DNA from 4 places in the Delftia sp. PE138 genome. Region 4 is predicted to be linked to each of the others. Evidence: predicted binding sites of a transcription regulator. Region 4 holds the regulator's gene; each other region holds the start of a gene.
The links. Region 4 encodes FNR, which switches genes on or off when oxygen is low (the NO sensors DNR and NnrR bind a similar motif). Its sites were predicted from a motif close to TTGATNNNNATCAA; they were not measured.
Positions count from the first base shown of each region.

Region 1: HFGMBDPB_RS10380 (COX15/CtaA family protein) is a predicted target of FNR. The motif match lies at 2,158-2,171, and genes of this name have one in related genera.
Region 2: HFGMBDPB_RS07175 (type IV pili methyl-accepting chemotaxis transducer N-terminal domain-containing protein) is a predicted target of FNR. The motif match lies at 1,896-1,909, and genes of this name have one in related genera.
Region 3: dsrO (sulfate reduction electron transfer complex DsrMKJOP subunit DsrO) is a predicted target of FNR. The motif match lies at 2,466-2,479, and genes of this name have one in related genera.

Region 1 is NZ_JABEPN010000002.1:319,382-323,370, reverse strand. It holds gene cyoE (heme o synthase) at 1-700, opposite strand, end outside; gene HFGMBDPB_RS10380 (COX15/CtaA family protein) at 697-1,887, opposite strand; gene HFGMBDPB_RS10375 (hypothetical protein) at 2,410-2,631, shown strand; gene HFGMBDPB_RS10370 (hypothetical protein) at 2,832-3,014, shown strand; gene HFGMBDPB_RS10365 (hypothetical protein) at 3,011-3,259, shown strand; gene HFGMBDPB_RS10360 (hypothetical protein) at 3,359-3,640, shown strand; gene HFGMBDPB_RS10355 (class I SAM-dependent methyltransferase) at 3,677-3,989, opposite strand, start outside.
Region 2 is NZ_JABEPN010000001.1:1,596,516-1,600,504, reverse strand. It holds gene HFGMBDPB_RS07185 (putative bifunctional diguanylate cyclase/phosphodiesterase) at 1-893, shown strand, start outside; gene HFGMBDPB_RS07180 (ChaN family lipoprotein) at 897-1,781, opposite strand; gene HFGMBDPB_RS07175 (type IV pili methyl-accepting chemotaxis transducer N-terminal domain-containing protein) at 1,943-3,841, shown strand; gene HFGMBDPB_RS07170 (response regulator) at 3,870-3,989, shown strand, end outside.
Region 3 is NZ_JABEPN010000002.1:277,154-281,142, reverse strand. It holds gene HFGMBDPB_RS10190 (TlpA family protein disulfide reductase) at 1-540, shown strand, start outside; gene dsbG (thiol:disulfide interchange protein DsbG) at 537-1,343, shown strand; gene HFGMBDPB_RS10180 (DsrE family protein) at 1,355-1,756, shown strand; gene HFGMBDPB_RS10175 (hypothetical protein) at 1,741-2,205, opposite strand; gene dsrO (sulfate reduction electron transfer complex DsrMKJOP subunit DsrO) at 2,594-3,439, shown strand; gene nrfD (NrfD/PsrC family molybdoenzyme membrane anchor subunit) at 3,456-3,989, shown strand, end outside.
Region 4 is NZ_JABEPN010000005.1:367,899-371,887, reverse strand. It holds gene ccoG (cytochrome c oxidase accessory protein CcoG) at 46-1,500, shown strand; gene HFGMBDPB_RS19165 (FixH family protein) at 1,558-1,872, shown strand; gene HFGMBDPB_RS19160 (hypothetical protein) at 2,055-2,342, shown strand; gene fnr (fumarate/nitrate reduction transcriptional regulator Fnr) at 2,424-3,143, opposite strand; gene hemN (oxygen-independent coproporphyrinogen III oxidase) at 3,305-3,989, shown strand, end outside.

The DNA of each region.
Region 1 (3,989 bases), on a different contig from region 4:
AGGCTGCGAACAGGATCACCGTGTACAGCAGGATCTGCAGCCGCGTGTACTCGCTGCCATGCGTGACGGGCAGCATTGGCAGGCCCGACTGGCGGTAGTCCTCCACGCGGTACAGCGCCAGCGCCCAGAAATGCGGAGGCGTCCACAGGAAGATGATGAGAAACAGGATCAGCGCCTCGGGTCCGACCTGGCCCGTCATCGCGGCCCAGCCCAGCACGGGCGGCATGGCGCCGGAGGCGCCGCCGATCACGATGTTCTGCGGCGTGGCGGGCTTGAGGATCACCGTGTAGATCACGGCATAGCCCACGAAGGTGGCCAGCGTCAGCCACATGGTCAGCGGATTGGTGCACAGCAGCAGCACCAGCGCACCCAGCGTGCACAGGATGGCCGAGAAGGCCAGGGCCTGCTGGCTGGTCAGCTCCCCGCGCGCCGTGGGCCGCCAGGAGGTGCGCTTCATGCGCGCATCGATATGGCGCTCCACCAGGCAGTTGAAGGCCGCTGCGGCGCCCGCCACCAGCCAGATGCCCAGGCAGGCCAGCGCCATGTGCAGCCACTGGTCGGCGTTGGGCCAGCCCGGCACGGCCAGCACCATGCCGATCAGCGCGCAGAACACGATCAGCTGCACCACGCGGGGCTTGGTCAGGGCATAGAACTGCGTCCAGCGTGAGGACTCGACACTCAGGGAAGCTTGTTTACTCATGCAATCTCTCCACGGGCAACCGGCAACCCGGCCCGCAGCGTGCCCGGGCGACTGGCCGCCAGGCACCAAACAATCACGGTCACCAGCGCGGCTGCGCCACCCGTATGCAGCACTGCAGCCACCAGCGGCCAGTCCAGCACCACGTTCGACAGGCCTGTCAGCACCTGCAACACCAAAAACCCAGCCAGCACGCGGCGCTGCGGCGCCAGGGCAGGCGCCTCGCCCAACCGCCACCACAGCCCGGCAAGCGCGGCCACCACCACATAGGCCGCAAGGCGGTGCAGATAGTGGATGGCCGTGAGGCCCGCAAGGCTGATGTTGCTGCCGTCCTGCAGCAGGCCCAGCGGACGCCAGATCTGCAGCGCCTGCGAAAAATCCATGGCCGGCCACCAACTGCCCTGGCAGGTCGGAAAACTGCTGCAGGCCAGCACCGCATAGTTGGTGCTGACCCAGCCACCCAGTGCCACCTGCAGCACCAGCAAGCCCAGGCCCAGCCACAGCAGAGCACGCAGGCCCGGGGAAATCACCGTTGCCTGCTGCTGGCGTGCCTCCCGGCTCAGCCCCACGGCGGGCACGCACAGCAAGGCCAGCAGGCCCGTGCCGCCCAGCAGGTGCAGGGTCACGATGGCCGGAAACAGCTTCATGGTCACGGTCCAGGCGCCAAAGGCACCCTGCAGGCAGACCCAGAACAGCGCCAGCGTGGGCCACCAGGGGCTCATGGCCCCCCGCCGTGCGCCTTCCACGCCTTGGGCGCCACCCGCCCTGCCCTGGCGGCGCGCACGCCGCCAGGCCATGATGGTCATGGCGATGATGAGCACGCCCACGGTGGTGGCCAGATAGCGGTGGACCATCTCTATCCATGCCTTGCCATGCGTCACCGGCCCGGTGGGCATGGCGGCCTGCGCCTCGGCAATCTGCGCGCGGGCGCCCATGGGGCTGGCGCTGCCATAGCAGCCCGGCCAGTCAGGGCAGCCCAGGCCGGAATCGGTCAAGCGCGTAAAGGCGCCGAACAGCACCAGGTCGAAAGTCAGAAACAGCGTCAGCACCGACAGTGCCTGCAGCCGCTTGAGCGAGCCACCGTTGCGGTTGCGCAGCCACACCCAGGCCAAGGGTCCCAGCGCCAGCAACAGGCCCAGCAGCATCAGCTCCAGAACGGGGGCCAGATCGTACAGCGCCTGCTCGTTCACCTCCGCCCTCCGCAGCGCAGCGTCCACCGGACGGAACCGACCCCAGGCAAGCCGCAAGGCAATGCCACAGGCGCATCCGGTTGGCGACAGCAGAACTTCATAAATGAGAGCAATTTGACGAGAAGGCTCAGCCCCATGCGCGAGATTGGATCGCAGGCCGGGCCCACAGAGAATCAGGACATGCACCCAGATACAGGCTGCGGGACGGCGCCCCATGCACAAGGCCCGCCAAGCGGGCCCGGTCGCTGCAACTTTCAGAGCAGCATGTCTTTGATATGAAACAATTCTACTTGCCTGCGCACCACTCAAGCGCCCAAGCGCGCAGTGCCCCTAGACCGCAGCCAGCTTCTTTTGGCCGGCGTGATGCGGCTTGGGCCGGGCGCACACGAATTTGCGCCGGGTGCCACCCGAGGCATCGGTGGCCCGGCTTTGCACAACTGCTCAGATTCGCTCAGATTCAGACGCCCAGCGTTCCTTAGATTGACGCTTTCACTTGGGGACCGGCAACCGCCGGGTGAGGCCATGATTGCAGGACGCTCGTGGACTGTGCTTGATGGGCGCGGACACGAAATCGGGCGTGTCGAAGGCGATGAATTCGTCCGGTGCGGGACCAGGCTCATCTACCGCATCGATGGGCCGGCGCTGTACTCCATGGACGGCTCGGCCAGACTGATGGGCTTTATCGAAGGGACCGAGGTCAGAACCCGGCAGGGGCGGATCTTTCTCAAATTCCTCGCGCATTGAACTGCGCTGCTCTGATCTACGCAGCACCGTGCGCATGCAGCGGCAAGCTTTCGGCCCCCTTCTGCGCCAGCCGATGACAATCTATATCAATTCATTCATAGCCAGTCGCTAAGACGCACAGATAATTGCCGGCATTCGTGTGAATTGTGAGAAGGGACCGGGCCACGTGCCACGCCCTTCGCATGCTGGAGGATTGGCAGATGAGCGCCCCGGAAATGGAGGCCATACAGGAGCGGCTGAAGAAGCTGCGGGCCGACGAGGCGCAGGTAGCCGAGCAGCTGGAACGGCTGCAGACCCAGAAGGCTGCGCTGGAGCACAGGCAGGCCATGATCCAGGGCGCCTTGGAGGTGCTGGAAGAGATGCGGCAGGAGCTGGAGCCATGAACCGCGGCAAGCCCGGTTCGTCCCCGTCCTCGTCACCGCCCGCCACTGCCCTGCCAACAACCCAGGACTGGCTGGAAAGAATTGCAGCCCTGGATGCCACGGAGCCGCCGCCTACCCCACCTCGTCCGCGCAACACCCGCAAAGCAGCGCGCCGCAAGGCGGTCACCATCGTGGCAAGGCTGGTGCTGCTGGTGCTGCTGGCCATCGCCCTGGCCGTGGCGGCGCAATTGATGTGGGTCAAGTAGCTGCCTGCGGTATACCCTCGCATCCTGGCAAAGTCCCCATATTGTTTGCATGCTCACTTGCGCCTAGCATGGAGGCACACTCAACGCAGTGGAGGTGTCATGGCCGATCCCGAAGAACCGCTGGAAATACGCTCAGAACGCTGGCAGTCGCTGAAGGGGCTGGACATCGCCTCCGTGGATCTGGGCCCCATCTGCGTGGTGCTCTTGCTGACGTTGATCTGCACGGCCGTGATGCTGCTGCTGGCCAAGTCCGGCGCCGAGCAGGTGCGGCAGGCCCAGCCATCGCCCCAGGCCAAAGGCGCTGCTCCCCGACCGCAACCGGCGCAGCCCGTGGCAGAACCCGCCCAGCAACAGACCTGGATACCGGCCTTGCGCACCTGAGCGCGGCAAGGCCGGTCCAGGCCGTAGGTAGCGCGTTCAGACCTTCATCGAACGTGTCGCAATGAAGGTCGGCACGAACTTCTCGATCACAAAACGGGCGTGGGGCTGCCAGTCCTCGTGGAAGCCCGTCAGCACAAGCCCCGCATCCAACTGCCCCCCGATCTGATCGGCCAGCGTATGGCCGAACACCAGGGCCTCGTTGCGCTCGCGCTTGGCCGCAATCGCCTCGGGCGGCAAATCCGTCACATCGGAATACGGCAGGCGCCAGGCGGGCCGCACGAGTCCTTGCTCGCGCAATGCAGGATCACGGTCCTCCACGAAGACCACCGGATTCCAGAAGCTGGACAGA
Region 2 (3,989 bases), on a different contig from region 4:
AGGACCTGCTGCAGGGCGCGCATGCGGCCGTCTACGGCGCCAAGTCGCGCAGCGGCCGTGCCTGGTGCTTCTTCGAGGAAGACATGACCTCGGCCGCGCGCGAGCGCCTGGCCATGGAGGCACGGCTGCGGCAGGCCATAGACCTGGGCCACCTGCGCCTGTACTTCCAGCCCCAGATCGACCTGGCCACTGGCCGCCTGGTGGGCGCCGAGGCCCTGGTGCGCTGGCTGGACCCGGACGAGGGCCTCATCTCCCCGGCCCGCTTCATTCCCGTGGCCGAAAGCTCGGGCGTCATCGGCGCGCTGGGCCTGTGGGTGCTGCGCGAGGCCTGCGCCCAGGGCCAGCGCTGGCGCGATCAGGGCCTGCCCGAGATGACCATCGCGGTCAATGTCTCGCTGCACCAGTTCCTGCTGACCGACATTGCCGGTGCCACCGCCGACGCGCTGGCCGCCACGGGCTTCGCTCCGCACTGCCTGGAGCTGGAGATCACCGAAAGCGCCCTGGCCGAGCGCCCCGAGGAGGCCCTGGCCGTCATGCGCCGCCTGCGCGCCCAGGGCCTGCGGCTGGCCATCGACGACTTCGGCACCGGCTATTCCTCGCTGGCCCACCTCAAGCGCTTCCCGCTGGACCTGCTCAAGATCGACCAGGGCTTCATCCGCGACATCCCGCACAGCGCCGACGACATGGCCATCAGCGGGTCGGTGATCGCGCTGGGGCATGCCATGGGGCTGAAGGTGCTGGCCGAGGGCGTGGAGACGGCCGAGCAGCTGGCATTCCTGCGCGGCAAGGGGTGCGACTTCTTCCAGGGCTATCTGTGCAGCAAGCCCATGCCTGCGCAGGCGTTCGGCGAGTGGGTCTCGGGCAACGAGGGGATGTGGGCCGTGCAGGGGTGAAGCTCAGTCCACCCGACCCGCATCCGCCCGCGGTGCCGGCGGGTTCCTGAACTTCTCCCGCAGCTCGGCGCAGTGGTCCTTGGCGGGCAGGGCATCCGTCTTCTGCAGCCAATCCACATCCGAGGCCTGCGCCACCGATGTCTCCCCCGCCTGCGCCACGGCCACCTTGGCGCCTGCGGCCTCGGGCAGCCAGGTGGGAATGCCCACGCCGCGCAGCACGTGGCCGCGCCCGGCCACCAACAGCACGGTCTTGCCGGGCTTGACTGCGGCCCTGGCCACCTCGGCCATGCTGGCGTCGCGGGCCAGCTGGATGCGGGCCATGGGCGCCAGCTGGGTGTCGGGCAGCAGGCCGCAGTGGCCTTCGCGGATGGCGTCGAGCTGGCGCTGCCAGGCTTCGGGCGGCAGGTGGGTGTCCAGGTTTTCGTTGCGCATGGCCTGCTTCATGTCGGCGCGGGGCAGGTTGCCGCCCAGCACGGGCACGCCTGCGCGCACGGCGGCCATGACCACGCCGCGGTAGCGCGGCCAGGGCCAGGCGGCGTCCTGCCATTGCAGGGCCTGCTGCACAGCGTCCTCGGAGGCATCGCGCGCCAGGCTGGCCGTGGAGCCCGTGCGCGGCGCCATCTCGATCACCAGCGCGGCCAGGCGCTCCTGCGTGGCCAGCTGCTGCACCGTGGCCTGTTGCCAGGCCTGGTGGGCCGCCGCATCGTGCTGCTCGCCCAGCAGCACCAGGGGTGCGTCGGACCAGCGCTGCAGCTGCTGCGTCCAGTCCCGCGCCGGTGTGGAGGAGCTGGCGCAGCCGGCAAGGGCTGCCGCCAGCCATGCGGCCGCAGCCAGGCCGGCAAGGCGCGGGGTGCGGATGAAGGGGCGGGGGATGGAGCGGACTTGCATGGCCCCATGCTAAACACTGGCCTTGCCCGGGGCCCCCATAGGCCCTGTGGGCATTGGGGGCAGTTGAAAGGATCCTAGGAATCGGGGCGGGGGCACGGCGCAAACGGGTGGCGCTTGATTCAGGTCAAGACGCGCAAATGTGCCGTGGCTACAGTGCGACCATGCATGGCAAGCCCTCGCTTTCGACCAAGCTGCTGCTCATGGGCGCGGCCTGCCTGCTGGCGGCCGTGGCATCGATCGGCTTCACGCTGTGGGTGGCCTGGCAGCTGGAGGGCGGCGCGGCCGCCGTGAACGAGGCCGGGCGGCTGCGCATGAGCATGGTGCGCATGGCCATGGCGCGCCAGAACGAGGCGCCTGCGCAGTGGCAGGCGCGCGCGCAGCAGTTCGACGCCAGCCTGGACCTGCTGCGCAGCGGCGACATGTCGCGCCCGCTGTTCGTGCCCTGGAGCGACGAGGTCAGGGCGCGCTACGAGCGCATACGCCGCGACTGGAGCGCGCTGCGCACGCAGTGGCAGGCCGAGGACCAGGCCGATGCGCAGGCCATCATGGGCAGCGCCGATGCCTTCGTGCGCGAGGTGGACGGCTTTGTCGAAGCCATCGAGGACCGGCTCTCGCGCTGGACGGCCATCCTGCACCTGTTTCAGATGTGTCTGATGGCGCTGGCCATCATCGCGGCCGTGAGTTTCATGGCCACCAGCTACTGGCTGGTGCTGCATCCCGTGGGCCAGCTGCGCTCGGCGCTGGAGCGCATGCGGCGCGGACACCTGGACACGCGCATGAGCGTGGAGGTGGACGACGAGTTCGGCCAGCTGGCGGCCGGCTTCAACCTGATGGCCCAGTCGCTGCAAAGCTCTCACGCCGAGCTGGAGGACAAGGTGCGCGAGAAGACCGCCAGCCTCAACGTGCAGCACCAGCAGCTGCAGGCGCTGTACGCGGTCAGCGTGCAGGCGTCGGAGGCGGCCAGCCTCCAGGCCCTGGCCGAAGGGTTCGTGCGCCAGATCCGTGTGGCAGCCCAGGCCGATGCGGCCACGGTGCGCTGGTCCGACGAGGCCAACGAGCGCTACGTGCTGCTGGCCGGCGACGGCCTGCCCCAGTCCATGTCGGTGCAGGAGCACTGCCTGCACACGGGCGCCTGCCTGTGCGGCCAGCCGCGCGAGCAGGCGCGGCTGCGCGTGATCCCCATCACCCCGGCCAGCGACCTGCAACTGCCCCACTGCCGCGAGGCCGGCTTCGAGACCGTGGTCAGCATCCCCGTGCAACTGCAGCAGCGCCTGCTGGGCGAGGTCAACCTGTTCTTTCGCTCCACCGTGGTGCTCACGGACGACATGCGCGACCTGCTGTCCGCCATGGCGCGCCACCTGGCCAGCGCCATGGAAAGCCTGCGCGCCACGGCGCTGGAGCGCGAAGCCGCCGTGGCCGAGGAGCGCGGCCTGATCGCGCGCGAGCTGCATGACTCCATTGCCCAGTCGCTGGCCTTTCTCAAGATACAGACCCAGCTGCTGCGCGACGCCGTGGCCAAGGGCCGCGACGAGGCGCGCGACCGCAGCCTGGGCGAGCTGGAAGTGGGCGTGCGCGAATGCTATGCCGACGTGCGCGAGCTGCTGGTGCATTTCCGCACGCGCACCAGCGCCGAGGACATCGAGGCCGCGCTGCGCGCCACGCTGTCCAAGTTCGAGCACCAGACGGGCATTGCCACCTCGCTGAGCATGTCGGGCCAGGGCCTGCCGCTGGCGCCCGACGTGCAGATCCAGGTGCTGCACATGGTGCAGGAGGCGCTGTCCAACGTGCGCAAGCACGCGGGTGCCAGGCATGTGGAGCTGCGCGTGGGGCGCCACCCCTGGCGCTTCGAAGTCTGCGACGACGGCTGCGGCTTCATCCCCGCCGCCGTGGCGCCGGACTCGCTGCATGTGGGCCTGGGCATCATGCGCGAGCGCGCCCTGCTGGCGCAGGCGCTGGTACATGTCCACTCCCGCCCAGGCGAGGGCACGCGCGTGCTCATCGAGCTGCCGCCGTCGGCCTCGGCCGGCGCGCCGGCGCAGGCCCTCCCCTCGAACGCGTGACACGCTCCCGGAAGAAAAAAGCCGCCCCATGTCCTTCTCCAGCCCCATCTCCGTCTTCGTCATCGACGACCACACGCTGTTCCGGCGCGGGCTGATCGCCCTCATCGCCCAGGACGCAGGCCTGCGCGTGGTCGGCGAGGCCGGCGAC
Region 3 (3,989 bases), on a different contig from region 4:
CTGTGGCGCAGCCGCCGCTCCCCGGTGCTGCGCCGCGCCACAGGGCTGGCGCTGGGCGCGGGGGCGGCCCTGCTGGTGCTGGGCAGCCTGCTGCAGGCGCTGCCCTCCGCAGATGCACCGGCCCTGCCGGCCTTCACCCTGGTCAACGGACAGGCGCAGCCGGTATCGCTGCAGCAGTTGCAGCAGGCCGATGGCAAGCCCATGGTGATCAACCTCTGGGCCACCTGGTGCCCGCCCTGCCGGCGCGAGATGCCGGTGCTGGCCCAGGCCCAGCAGCAGCGGCCCGATGTGCGTTTCATCTGGATCAACCAGGGCGAGTCTGCCGAGGCCGTGATGGGCTACCTGCGGCGCGAGCAGGCGACGGCCCCGCTGCCGCTGGCCCAGGTGCTGTTCGACCCGCAGCAGCAGGCCGGCCGGCACTGGCGCCAGCGGGGCCTGCCTTCCACCTATTTCTATGGCGCCGACGGCCGGCTGTGCGGCATGCGCATGGGCGAGCTGTCGCGCGCCAGCCTGGCCCAGCATCTGAAGGAATGTTCATGAGCGCTTCCCCCCTGTTCCCCCTGCCTGCACTGGCAGGAGCCCTGGCCCTATCGGCAGCCTTGGCCCTGCCGGCTGCGGCGTCCGAGCTGCCATCGGAGGATTTCCTGGCCCAGCAGGGACTGACCCTGGTGGGACCGCTGCCGGCCGTGGGCGGACTCAAGGCCTGGGCCGCCTACCGCGACCGCCAGCCCGTGCCCATCTACCGCATGCCTGACGGCAAGCACTGGGTGCTGGGCACGGTGATCGACGCCCAGGGCCGCGACGTGAACGCCCAGGCCCTGCAGGCCGCCGTGCAAAAGCCCATGGGCGAGCAACTGTGGAGCGATGTGCAGCGCGCCCAGTCCATACCGGATGGCCGCGCCGACGCGCCGCGCACGGTCTATGTGTTCACCGACCCCAACTGCCCCTATTGCAACCAGCTGTGGAACGATGCCCGGCCCTGGGTGGAGAGCGGCCAGGTGCAGTTGCGCCACATTCTGGTGGGCATCCTCAAGCCCAGCAGCGAGGGCAAGGCCGCCGCCATGCTGACCGCGCGCCAGCCAGAGCAGGCCCTGGCCGAGCACGCACGTGCCTATGCCAAGGCCGGCCGCGCCAGCGCAGAAGGCGCGGGCGCCACGCCGCTGGCCCCGGTGCCGCAGGCCACGCGGCAGGTGCTGGCCAGCCATGCCTCGCTGATGTCCACCTGGGGCCTGCGTGCCACGCCGGCCCTGGTCTGGAAGGATGACAAGGGAGTGGTGCAGGTACGCACCGGCCTGCCACCGGGCCTGCTGGAAGAGGTCATGGGGCCGCGTGGCAGGAAATGATGAGGACGACCATGAGCACAAGCCGTTGTCCCGCCGATTCAACCGCCTCCAGCGACTGGAGCGACCTGTTCCCCACCCGGCCGGATGCGCCGCCGCTGCGCATCGTGCTGCATGCGCCCACGCCCGGCGCCCTGGCCCGTGCACGCAGCAATCTGGCCAACCTGCGCCAGGACCGGCCCGGTGCCGAAGTCCGCATCGTCATCAACGGCCCGGCCGTCGAGGCACTGCTGGATGCCGCGCCGGGCACGCCGCAGCATCTGGATGCAGAGGCCCTGGCCCATGCGCTGGTCTGCCCGAACACGCTCAGGAAGCTGGGCCGCGAGGCGCCTGCCGGCATGCGCGTGCTGCCGCAGGGCGGCATCGAGTCACTGGCCCTGCTGCAGCAGTCGGCCTGGTGCTACGTGCGCTGCTGAGCGGCCTGCGCCAGCGAGGCCAGGCAGCGCGCCTGCCATTGGTATTCAGGCTCGAACGACTCGCGGTCCGTGACGGCGCCGTGGCCGCCCTCGCCATAGACCATGGCGTAGGCCGCGTAGTCGGCCGCCTGCAGCGCCCGGCCCGCCAGCCCATGGGCCGTGGCATAGGTGGCGGACACGGCGGCATGGCCGCAGCCGTCGAGGGAGCGTGATCCCTGGTGGTGGTTGGCCAGGCTGGCCGCCTCGCGGGCCAGGCGGTCCAGCTCCTGCCGGTCGATCTGGCCGTCCAGGTAGCGGCGAAGGCCTTGTGCGCAGCGGATGACGTCCGGGTCTTCCAGCAGGTGCGCGATGCGGTCCACGCAGGCCTGTGTGAATTGCAGCCTCAGGTGCTCGCCGGCTTCGGCGGCAAGGTCCAGTTCCGAAGCAAGGCTGTTCAGGGCATGGTTCATGGAGAACTCCTTGGCAGTGGCGACACAAGCAGCGTAGACCGGGGCCGCGCACGGAAACAAGAGGGTGATTTCCGATACGCGCCCTGCATTCCCGAGGAATGCAGTCACCCTGTTAACCCCGTCTTAATCCCTGCGCCACACGCTATGGACTGCCTTGGGCGCCTGTCCATGGCAGGCAGTCGGTGGCGCTTTGCAAGCACTCGGCAGGCACTCGGCAGGCACTCGGCAGGCACTCGGCAGGCACTTGGAAAGCCCATTGCTTGACTCACATCAAGCCGCCAAGGCCCTGAATTTCATATATTAAATTCAATATAAAAAGCATATTTTTAATGCTTTATTGAGTTTGAGCGACCACCCTCCGTGGCCGCAGGACGATGAAAGACAGGCCATGCCAAAAACATCCCGCGCCGGCAGCGGCTGCAACGACTGCAGCTGCAAGCCCTCCACTCAGGACATCCCCGCCCCTACCCTCTCCCATGCGCAGCCCGCCGCAGGCAAGCGCGGCTTCCTGCAGGATCTGCTGGCCGCTGCCATGGCGGCCGTGGCCCTGCCCGTGGCGGCGGCCGCGCCCGGCACCCCCGGTTTTCAACCGCCGCGCCGTCCCGGCGAGGCCGGCAGGCGCTACGGCATGCTGGTGGACCTGCGCCGCTGCATAGGCTGCCAGGCCTGCACGGTGAGCTGCTCCATGGAGAACCTGCCGCCGCTGGGCCAGTTCCGCACCACGGTGCTGCAGTACGAGGTGCAGCACGCGGGCAACGAGGACCTGCCGCCGGCCATGCTCAACCTGCCGCGCCTGTGCAACCACTGCGACAACCCGCCCTGCGTGCCGGTCTGCCCGGTGCAGGCCACCTTCCAGCGCAGCGACGGCATCGTGCTGGTGGACAACGAGCGCTGCGTGGGCTGCGGCTACTGCGTGCAGGCCTGCCCCTATGACGCACGCTTCATCAACCACGAGACGCAGACCGCCGACAAGTGCACCTTCTGCGAGCACCGGCTGGAGGCCGGCCTGCTGCCGGCCTGCGTGGAAAGCTGCGTGGGCGGCGCCCGCGTGATCGGCGACCTCAACGACGAGGGCAGCGAGATCCGCCAGCGCATGCGCGAGCACGCCAAGGACCTCAAGGTGCTCAAGCCCGCCATGGGCACGGACCCGCATGTGTACTACCTGGGATTGCCCGACGCCTTCGTCGACGGCGTGGACGGGCAGGCCAGCGTGCGGCTGGTCACTTCCCACTGAACGCAAGGAGCACCCCATGCACATCGTCGAACTCCTGACCCCCGCCTACGAATCGGCCTGGCTGCCCTGGGCCGTGCAGTACTTCTTCCTGGCCGGCATTGCCACGGGCGCCGCCCTGCTGGCCGCCGCCTGCGCCTGGGCGCCGCGCGCCAGCGCCATGGCGCGCCTGCTGCCGGCCGCCGTGCTGGTGCTGGCCGTCAGCGCCATCGCGGCGCCCGTGTCGCTGCTGGCCGACCTGCACCAGCCTGCGCGCTTCTGGCATTTCTATGCGCACTTCACGCCGTGGTCGTGGATGTCGGTGGGCGCGCTGCTGCTGCCTGTCTTCGTGGGACTGGCGCTGGCCTTCGTGCTGGCCTGGTGGCTGGGCCGGCCGCAGTGGCTGCGCTGGCTGGCGCCGCTGCTGGCCGTGTCGGCGCTGACCATCACCGCCTATACCGGCGCCGAGCTGATGGCCGTGCGCTCGCGCCCGCTGTGGAACACGCTGTGGGTGCCGCTGAACCTGGCACTCACGGGCTGGCTGGCCACGGTGGGCTGCATGCTGGTGACGGCG
Region 4 (3,989 bases):
TGCCTTTTGAGTTTTCAGATATTCCAAAAAACCAAGGAACCCACCATGAAGCCCGAGAACGGGGATGATGCCGGGAAGCCTCCCCGCAAAGTCATTCCGATCACGCCTGCCGACCCGGACCCGGGCCAGCTGGTGTCGATGTTCGAGTCCGAGAAGAAGGTCTACCCGCGCTCCATCAGCGGTGTCTTCGCACGCTGGCGATGGGCTCTGGTGTTTCTCACCCAACTGGTTTTCTATGGCCTGCCCTGGCTGGAATGGGGGCAGCGCCAGATGGTGCTGTTCGACCTGGGGGCGCGGCGCTTTTACCTGTTCGGGCTGGTGCTGTACCCGCAGGATTTCATCTACCTGGCGGGCCTGCTGATCATTTCGGCGCTGGCGCTGTTCCTGTTCACGGCCGTGGCCGGTCGCCTGTGGTGCGGCTTTTCCTGCCCGCAGACGGTCTACACCGAAATCTTCATGTGGGTGGAGCGCAAGGTCGAGGGCGACCGCAGCGCGCGCATGCGCCTGGACAAGAACGGCTGGACCTTTGAAAAGCTCTGGAAGAAGTCGCTCAAGCAGTTGCTGTGGATTGCCATTGCCCTGTGGACCGGCTTCACCTTCGTGGGCTACTTCGTGCCCATCCGCGAGCTGGGCGGCGAGCTGCTGGCGCTGCAGGGCAGCTGGCAGGTCTTCTGGGTGCTGTTCTACGGCTTCGCCACCTATGGCAACGCCGGCTACATGCGCGAGCAGGTCTGCAAGTACATGTGCCCCTATGCGCGCTTTCAGAGCGCCATGTTCGACCGCGACACCATGATCGTCAGCTACGACACGGGCCGGGGCGAGCCGCGCGCGCCGCGCACCAAGAAGGTGGACTACAAGGCCCAGGGCCTGGGCGACTGCATCGACTGCAAGATGTGCGTGCAGGTCTGCCCCGTGGGCATCGACATCCGCAACGGCCTGCAGTACGAATGCATAGGCTGCGGTCTGTGCATAGACGCCTGCAATTCCATCATGGACAAGATGGAGTATCCGCGCGGCCTCATCCGGCTGACCACGCAGAACGCCATGGCCGGCCTGTGGCGGCGGGCCCAGGTGCTGCGCCGCATCTTCCGTCCGCGCGTACTGGTCTACTCGGCCGTGCTGATCGGCCTGAGCATGGCCATGATCGTGAGCCTGGCGCTGCGCCAGTCGGTCAAGGTCGACGTGATACGCGACCGGGCGTCGCTGTCGCGCATCGTCGCGGGCGGCAAGCTGGAAAATGTCTACCGCCTGCAGATCATGAATGCCACCGAGCAGGCCCAGCGCTACCGCATCAGCGCCCATGGCCTCGACGGGCTGGAGCTGGCGTCCGAGCAGGAGGTCGAGGTCGGCCCGGCCGAGACGCGCGGCATTGCGGCGCGGCTGCAGATTCCCTACGGTTCCGCCGAGCCGGGCTCGCACACCGTATTCTTCGATATCGATGCCGTGCATTCAGGCGCGGGACGCGCGTCCGAAAAGGCCGTCTTCCTGGTGCCCCGGTGATATGTCTGGCCGGCACCGCCCAGGCTGCGCCGGCTGTTTGAAAGAAAGAGGTTATCCATGTCTTCCAGTCCCGCAGTCTCCGCGCCCGCCACGGCCCCTTCGCATCCGGACGCCGGCAAGCCCTGGTGGAAGTTCGCCCATGTCTGGCTCGTGGTGGCCGGCCCGGCCGCCGTCGTGGTGGCTGGCGTGGTCACGGCCGTCATTGCGATCAATGGCGCCGATCCCGTGATCGATCCTGACTATTACCGCAATGGCATCACCATCAACGAGCGTGCCGATGGCGTGCGTGAAGTGCCCAAGAGCCTGGCGCCCGCGGTCACCGGCCGCAACCACGCGGCCACGCCCGCGCAGGACCATCCCACGGACCGCTGAACGCAGGAAAATGCCGTGCACAAGGCCGCAGTCGCGGCCTTTTTTGCATGGTGGATGGCATCTCCAGCATGCGCGAGGGCCAAGGGTTTCCTACAGGCAGTGCAGGGTGCGCAGGGCTTGGCACGGTGCGCGGGCGGCGCGCACAATGAAAGCCACCCCTCGACAGCTCAAGGAGATCGCTGATGTTGGCCCAACGCTGGATGTGGATTGCCTGGCCGGCCTTTCTGGCCGCCGCCGTGATGGAGATGCTGGTATTCGCCTTCGTGGACCCGCTGGAGCTGCACTGGCTCGGCGACCTGGGCTGGTCGCGGCAGGGAATCTACACGCTGGCCTTCTTCGCCTTCTGGGGCGTGACCATGCTGTCCAGCCTCATGACCACCATGCTGGGACGCTCCACGCACGATCTCAACGACGGCGTGGTCTCCGAGCCGGACCCAAATCTGGCCATGCAGGGCCTGGGGCGCGATTGAACCTGCGTGCACTGCAATGGCAATGAAAAAGGCCCGCGACAGCGGGCCTTGTTCATTGCCGGGGGGTGGGGCCTTGCGGCCTCACTGGCACTGCTGGCTGTTGACGATGCGCTTGAGCGCGTCCGTGTCCAGGATGCGCAGATGGCGCTGGCGCACCTCGATGATGTTTTCCTCGGCAAACTTCGAGAAGGTGCGGCTCACCGTCTCCAGCTTCAGGCCCAGGTAGCTGCCGATTTCCTCGCGCGTCATGCGCAGCACCAGTTCCGACTTGGAAAAGCCCCGGGCGTGCAGGCGCTGCACCAGGTTGAGCACGAAGGCGGCCAGGCGCTCCTCGGCACGCATGCTGCCCAGCAGCAGCATCACGCCATGCTCGCGCACGATCTCGCGGCTCATGACCTTGTGCACATGGTTTTGCAGGGCCGTGACCTCGCGCGACAGGTCCTCCAGCTTGTCGAAGGGCATGACGCAGACCTCGGCGTCTTCCAGCGCGACCGCATCGCAGGTGTGGTGGTCGTTGACGATGCCATCCAGGCCGATGATCTCGCCGGCCATCTGAAAGCCCGTGACCTGGTCGCGCCCGTCCTCGGTGGCCACGCAGGTCTTGAAGAAGCCCGTGCGGATGGCGTACAGCGAGGTGAAGGACTCACCGTTGCGAAACAGCAGGCCGCCGCGCTTGACCTTGCGGCGCGTGGCCACGATGTCGTCGATGCGCTGCATCTGCTCGGCATCCAGGCCCATGGGCATGCACAGCTCGCGCAGGTTGCAATTGGAACAGGATGCTTTGATGGTCTGAAGGTTCATGGAGTAAACATCAGCGGCGCAGCAGTGCGCCGGCGGTGACCTCGTGGATGGCGATGAGTTGGATCAAATTGTCGCAGCACTGCCGCGAACAACTCTTGATATGAGTCAAGGACGCGGCCAATGGGCTGCGGCACAGTGGACGACATTAGAGGAAAAAACCCATGACCGCTGTCACCCCAGAGCTGCTGCGTCGCTTCGACGTACCGGGGCCCCGATACACCTCGTTCCCCACTGCCGATCGTTTCGTGGAGGCTTTCGGTGCTGAAGACTATATCCTGGCACTTGAGCACCGCAAATCGAGTACCGCAGCGCGGGCCATGCCTTTGTCGCTGTATGTGCATGTGCCGTTCTGCGAGTCGCTGTGCTACTACTGCGCCTGCAACAAGATCGTGACGCGCCACCACGATCGCGCTGCCGTCTACCTGGACTACCTGGCGCGCGAGATGGCCTTGCACACGGCCCATTGCGGCAAGGGTCAGGCCGTCAGCCAGCTGCACCTGGGCGGCGGCACGCCCACCTTCTTCTCGGACGATGAGCTGCGCACGCTGATGGCCCTGCTGCGCGAGCATTTCAAGCTGGAGCCGGGCGGCGAATACTCCATCGAGGTCGATCCGCGCACCGTCAGCGTCGAACGCCTGGCCGTGCTCAAGGAGCTGGGCTTCAACCGCCTGAGCTTCGGCGTGCAGGACTTCGACGAACAGGTGCAGATCGCCGTGCACCGCGTGCAGCCGGCCGAGCAGGTGTTCGCGCTGGTGGCAGCGGCACGGCAGCTGGGCTTTGCCTCCATCAACGTGGACCTGATCTACGGCCTGCCCAAGCAGACGCCCGAGTCCTTCGAGCGCACGC